Regions from separate parts of the Desertibacillus haloalkaliphilus genome, predicted to be linked through region 1. Evidence: predicted binding sites of a transcription regulator. Region 1 holds the regulator's gene; the other holds the start of a gene.
What was found. Region 1 encodes LexA, which represses DNA repair genes until DNA is damaged. Its sites were predicted from a motif close to CGAACATATGTTCG; they were not measured.
Positions count from the first base shown of each region.

Region 1 (3,431 bases):
AGTTGTTTTCGAACGCTTCGCTAATTCATTAATTCGTGCAAGTTTTTCTTTCGATAACATCCTATTAAACCTCCTATGGGGTACTCTACTCTCTTTCCAAATAACCTTTTATCACTTTACATGATCACTTCTACTCTTTCAACTATTATCACTCTTATTTTCGATATATTCTAGGTACCTACGATGAACCGTAGCCTTTGACACTGGATACCCAAACCCACGTAGCGTTGCCGCAATGTCATGAAATGTTAGCTGACGTTCACGAAGACGAACGATCTCTTCAATCGGAACTTGTTTACGTTCCCTCCCACCAAGATTGATATTTTTTAAATTTTTCTCAGGCTTATACCCTTTTTCTACTGCCTTTCTCATTCCTCGTCTAATCTTTAAATTATGCAACTTACGTTGATAGTCCTCAACAACTGCTAGAATATCTAACACCATCGAATCAGTTTCAGATAATTGTAATTGGCCATGATCATTGATCGTATACACTTTTATCCCTAATTTTTGCAATTGATGGAGTAGGGCAATTTTTGTATTCCCTCTGCCTAACCTTGTATCATCTTGAATTAATAACACATCTGCTCTACGTTCATGACAATCAGCAAGAACTTCGAGTATACCCTCACGCTCAATATCATATCCACTCTGTTTTTCTTCAATCACGTTAACAACATGAAAGTTATACTGTTTAGCTAGCTCCTGCAACTCTTGTTTTTGTCTTTCCAAGGAAGTTTGTTGAACCTCCTTATCGGTACTAACACGGCAATAAATGATCGCATTCATACGCTCAGTCCTTTTTCGTTTGATCAATTCTTTACACGGATTGGTATTTCAATGATTTGTCCCGGAATCAGGTAGGTTCCTTCCTTCCCTATGTTATTCACTCTTTCAGTTACATGAATAAATTGTTCACGAGATAAGTTATGTTTGCTTTTGTACTGGTCCGCAATCGTCCAAAGCGTATCACCTTCTTGGACAACATAATCTAATGTACCAATAATCTCAGGCTCACTTGCAGATACAACTACAGAAGAAATCATTAATAAAACCGTTAATACAAATAAAATGATGATAAATACCTCTTGCCCACTCCATCTTCTCTTTGTTTTCATATTATCCTCACCTCAAAACCAGAATACTTGTTCTTATACTCAGTATATGAGGATCATACGTTCTCGTCAATAGGAGATTTAGAACTTATGTTTGCATTAGTAATTAACGCATGGTATAATTTTTATAACAAAATTCGGTAAAGTGAGGTGTCGTAGATGACAAAACTCTCAAAGCGTCAACAGGAAATCTTAGATTATATCAAACATGAAGTCCGATCAAAAGGATACCCACCATCTGTACGCGAAATTGGTGAAGCCGTTGGTTTAGCTTCAAGTTCAACCGTACATGGGCATTTATCACGTCTAGAAAAGAAAGGTCTTATTCGTCGCGATCCAACTAAACCTCGAGCAATCGAAGTACTCGATCCAGATTCCATGAATGAAGCAACAGAAATCTCAGAAGCGAACACCGCATATGTCCCTGTTGTCGGTAAGGTAACCGCTGGACAACCCATCACTGCAATTGAAAACGTAGAAGAATATTTACCTCTACCTGAACGACTCGTCTCTGATGACAACGTATTTATCCTAATCATTCAAGGAGATAGTATGATAGAGGCAGGCATCTATGATGGTGACATGGTTATCGTCCGCCAACAACAAACAGCTTCAAATGGCGACATCATTGTCGCAATGACTGAAGAGGATGAAGCAACTGTAAAACGTTTTTTTAAAGAAAAAGATTACATCCGCCTACAACCTGAAAACACTACAATGGAACCGATTATTTTGAAAGACTGTAAAGTATTAGGAAAAGTCATCGGGGTATTTCGTACCATCCACTAACATTATAGAAAAGATACTAGATTCAGGAACTCTAGTATCTTTTTGTCCTTCCTCAACTAAACCTATCAATACTCACCCGCTTATTCTTTGAACGACAGTAACACCAAGTGCCTAATCCATTCCTGTTTAAGCACAAAACAACTCTACAAATGAATACTGTGCTAATGGGGGTGATGATATTGTTAAAAGGATTAATTGCTTATTTTGGAGTAGCCCTACTCGCCTATATTTCATCTCGTTTTCGACAACCGTTAGGGGAATACCGACCACCTAAAGAGGACAAAAATTTAAAAGAGAAGCCCGTCGACCAGCAAGAAGATCACGATGAATCCGAACATTAATAAGAAAATGTTATGAATTGTTTTAGAGCACCCTTTTTCTTCTAATCAATACAAGAGCTCTACTACAATGAAGAGTAGAAAAAACCCTCAACACATTGTGCCGAGGGCTTAATATCCATATTAATACGTTTGCATATACTGTTCGCGCTCCCAAGGGTGAACTTGCGTACGGAACATATCCCATTCAATTTCTTTCGCCTCTGCAAAGTGCTCGATTGCATGTTCGCCAAGAGCCTTAATAAGAACCTCGTCTTTTAAAAGAGTATCTAGAGCTTCTTTCAATGTTGCTGGAAGGTCTTTAATTCCTTCTTCCTCACGCTCTTCTCTACTCATCACATAAATATTGCGATCAGTCGCACTTGGAGGTGTTGCTTTTTTCTTAATCCCATCAAGACCAGCTGCTAGCATTGCTGCCATCGCTAAGTAAGGGTTAGCCGCTGGATCCGGGCTTCGCACCTCAACACGTGTACTTAAACCACGAGAGTTCGGGATACGTACAAGTGGACTACGGTTACGTAATGACCACGCTACATATACTGGTGCCTCATATCCAGGAACAAGGCGCTTATAAGAGTTAACAATTGGATTTGTGATCGCCGTAAACGCTTGGGCATGCTCTAGAATACCTGATAAAAACTGCATCGCAGTTTCACTTAATTGCGTTTCTGTTGACTCATCATAGAAAACATTTTCTTTACCTTTAAATAATGACATATTACAGTGCATCCCTGAACCATTAACACCGAATAATGGCTTAGGCATGAATGTTGCGTGAAGACCATGCTTACGTGCAATTGTCTTTACAACCAGCTTAAACGTTTGGATATCATCACAGCTTGAAATCGCATCCGCATATTTGAAATCAATTTCATGTTGGCCCGGAGCAACCTCATGGTGAGAAGCTTCGATTTCAAAACCCATATCTTCAAGCTCAAGAACGATATCACGTCGGCAGTTTTCACCCAAATCAGTTGGCGCTAAGTCAAAGTAGCCACCTTTATCGTTAAGTTCAAGCGTCGGCTCACCTTTTTCATCATTTTTAAATAAGAAAAACTCAGGCTCTGGTCCAATATTAAAATCAGTAAATCCTAATTCTTCTGCCTCTTTTAAAACACGTTTTAAAATACCACGAGGATCACCTTCAAATGGGGTAGGTTCCTCACCTGGACTACCTGGCTGATAGATA
Region 1 is NZ_JAHPIV010000010.1:40,746-44,176, reverse strand. It holds gene KH400_RS12285 (DUF896 domain-containing protein) at 1-60, opposite strand, end outside; gene KH400_RS12280 (YneB family resolvase-like protein) at 139-789, opposite strand; gene yneA (cell division suppressor protein YneA) at 813-1,118, opposite strand; gene lexA (transcriptional repressor LexA) at 1,275-1,904, shown strand; gene KH400_RS12265 (hypothetical protein) at 2,084-2,245, shown strand; gene glnA (type I glutamate--ammonia ligase) at 2,366-3,431, opposite strand, start outside.

Region 2 (3,431 bases), on a different contig from region 1:
GATATCACCAAACAGTGGATATTGAAAATTGATAACCATCAAAAATCCGAAAATAATCGTTAACAATAAATAAAAGAGTGCACTATACATTGCAAAAAGAATTGGATTCCATGCCCTCGTCTTAAAAATGGTCAGTAAAATATTACTAATAAATAAGAGTGTCCCAATAATCACTAGGGCTCCCGAGATGATTAGCGTTACCGTGTTAAATTCGAAAAATCCGATCAGTAACCCGATACTTCCAGCTGTATATAAAAAGTAATGAACCATCCCTAATCTCGTACTAAACAATTCATTTTGAGTCACCACAGGGACTAACTGATAGACAGCTCCCATGACAAACATCGTCGCCCAACCTAACACAAACAAGTGAACGGCTGCGATTGTCGACACCTGTCGCACTCCGCTCGTATGAAAAAGACCACCGGCAAACAAAAGCAGGATCGAAAAAATAAGTAATGATAGAAAACCCGTTATCATAAATGAAAATGGTAAATAAAAGTTTTGCCTGGAAGAGTCAGTCATCAATGTTGTGTTCTGTACACTTGCTGCAGTTCCCATGATCGTTATCCCTCTCTTTTGACAATCGTAATTTCGACAGACCCATCCTGACACTCAATGTGGGAGTGCTTATAGCCAAGTTGCTCCAATTCTTCAATTAAAAATACTGGTACACGATCATTTCTAATCTTTAATGTCTCATCGTCAGACATTTTTTCAAGCTTTGATAACGTGCGAATCATTGGTTGTGGTGGCTCTAGACCACGATTATCTATATAATAATGATCACCAAGGCTTATACTAGGATCATGGCTTGAATCTGATAATTGACCTTTCTGTGCGTCTTCTTCTTTTTTCTTAAAGAAAGAGAAACGCTTTTTCTTCTTTTTAAAGGTAGTTACATAATAATTGTTGTCTATTTTTTCTACTTCATTTGTAAATCCTTTAGTCTTAAGTAGTGAGAGCAATGGTTTTGGCTTGAATGTTGTGTGTAAGATAAAGGTATCATCTTTTTCCAATGATTTAACAGCTTTCATAATTTTTTGAAACGGCTCGATCTTATTTTTAAGATCTTCACGCACATCTAACTCCACCACTTTCCCTTTTGCCATTACTAGCACCTCCTCTGTGTTTTGTTACTGAAAGAATAGTACATAACCACAGTAGATGCAGTGACAGTTGTCACCACGCAAATCTCAAGCAACTTCCTTTGCTCAATTTGTGAAATCGTTTACAATAGAGGTATAAATAACCAATTTAAACGAGGGAGTGTATTACCATGGAATTTGAAAACCCAAGCCGAGAAGAGATTAAGGAAGTTCTAAAAAAAGCGAATCGAATTGCCGTTGTTGGCTTATCAAATAACCCAGAACGAACGTCTTATATGGTTACTGAAGCGATGCAGGCTGCAGGGTATGAAATTATTCCTGTTAATCCAATGGTTGATGAAGTATTAGGACAAAAGGCCGTTTCTTCTCTTAAAGAAATCGATGGTCATGTCGATATCGTTAATGTCTTTCGACGTAGTGAGCATTTACCCGCGGTAGCAAAAGAAGCTGCGGAAATAAAACCAGACGTATTTTGGGCACAATTAGGAGTAGAGCATGAAGAAGCCTATGAAATTTGTAAAGAAAACCAGATCACTTGTATCATGGATCGGTGTATAAAAGTAGAACACGCCCTGACAAAATAACTGTTTAACAAAGCTCTTAACATATATGCCAAATGTTAGGGGCTTTTGTCACTTTTGCGCGAAATGAAGGAAAAAGGTTGCGAAACAAAAAAATAAAGATACAATGAATTAAAGACAGCAACTGCAGATACTATAAAACTCAGCTACGAACAACAATAGAAACAAATGTTCCTTTATGGTAATATATTCATGAGAGTTAGTTCAAAAAGGTGCTATAGAAACCATGAATGAACAAAAATTCGATAAAGAAATTCATGATTTTTCTAAGATCTTTTTGAGCTACATCTACAAGTACGTTTGTTTGAAAGGGGTCTCTACTGTGGCTACAAAACAACAATTTGACTATAACGATGATGCCATTCAGGTGCTAGAAGGGCTTGAAGCGGTACGGAAACGCCCAGGAATGTATATCGGAAGCACCGATAGCAAAGGGTTGCACCACCTCGTTTACGAAATCGTAGACAATGCCGTAGACGAAGCATTAGGGGGATACGGTAATTTTATAAAAGTAACTATCCATAAAGATAACAGCATTAGTGTCAGTGATGAAGGACGTGGTATGCCTACTGGAATGCATAAAATGGGGAAGCCAACGCCAGAAGTCATCCTTACTGTATTGCATGCAGGTGGTAAATTTGGTCAAGGCGGCTATGCGACAAGCGGTGGTTTACATGGTGTTGGCGCATCAGTCGTTAATGCATTATCTGAATCACTTGAAGTCGAAATAAAACGAGATGGCAACGTTTATCGACAGCGATTCGAGAATGGTGGCCATCCTGTCACGACACTAGAAAAGGTTGGGAAGACGAAGAAGACAGGTACAACCATCCGTTTCAAACCTGACACGACCATTTTTAGTGTAACGGTTTATAATTTTGAAACCTTATCAGAGCGCTTACGTGAAGCTGCATTTTTATTAAAAGGTTTAAAAATTGAATTGCATGATGAGCGAAAAGGCAAAGAAAACAAAGAGCTTTTTCACTATGAAACAGGAATTGAAGCCTTTGTCGAATACTTAAATGAAGACAAAGAAACCCTTCATCCTGTCGTTTTTTTCAACGGGGAACAAAACGAAATAGATGTTGAATTTGCGTTCCAATTTAACGATGGTTACACCGATAACGTTCTATCCTTTGTTAATAATGTTCGTACAAAGGATGGCGGAACACACGAGTCTGGTGCGAAGTCTGCAATGACACGAGCAGTCAATGAGTACGCAAGAAAAGTGAATTTATTAAAAGATAAAGACAAAAATCTTGATGGGTCAGATATTCGTGAAGGGTTTACAGCGATTATTTCCATTCGAGTTCCCGAAGAGAAGCTCCAATTTGAAGGGCAAACAAAGGGGAAACTCGGAACGCCTGAGGCAAGATCTGCGGTTGATGGTGTCGTTTCAGAGAAGTTATCCTTTTTCTTTGAAGAAAATCCAGAGATCAGTACGATGCTTGTCAAAAAAGCAATAAAAGCAGCACAAGCCCGCGAAGCTGCGCGCAAGGCACGTGAAGATGCCCGTAGTGGGAAAAAGAACAAGCGGAAAGACGTGCTTTTAAGCGGAAAGCTAACACCTGCACAATCGAAAAATCCGCAACGCAACGAACTTTACCTTGTTGAGGGAGATTCAGCAGGAGGATCAGCTAAACAGGGACGTGATCGAAAGTTCCAAGCCGTATTGCCACTACGTGGGAAAGTTATAAACACTGAGAAAGCAAAGCTCGAAGATATCATGAAAAACGAAGAA
Region 2 is NZ_JAHPIV010000004.1:109,438-112,868, forward strand. It holds gene KH400_RS05825 (heme-copper oxidase family protein) at 1-561, opposite strand, end outside; gene KH400_RS05830 (DUF2249 domain-containing protein) at 567-1,112, opposite strand; gene KH400_RS05835 (CoA-binding protein) at 1,280-1,693, shown strand; gene parE (DNA topoisomerase IV subunit B) at 2,013-3,431, shown strand, end outside.
Region 2: parE (DNA topoisomerase IV subunit B) is a predicted target of LexA. The motif match lies at 1,922-1,935, and genes of this name have one in related genera.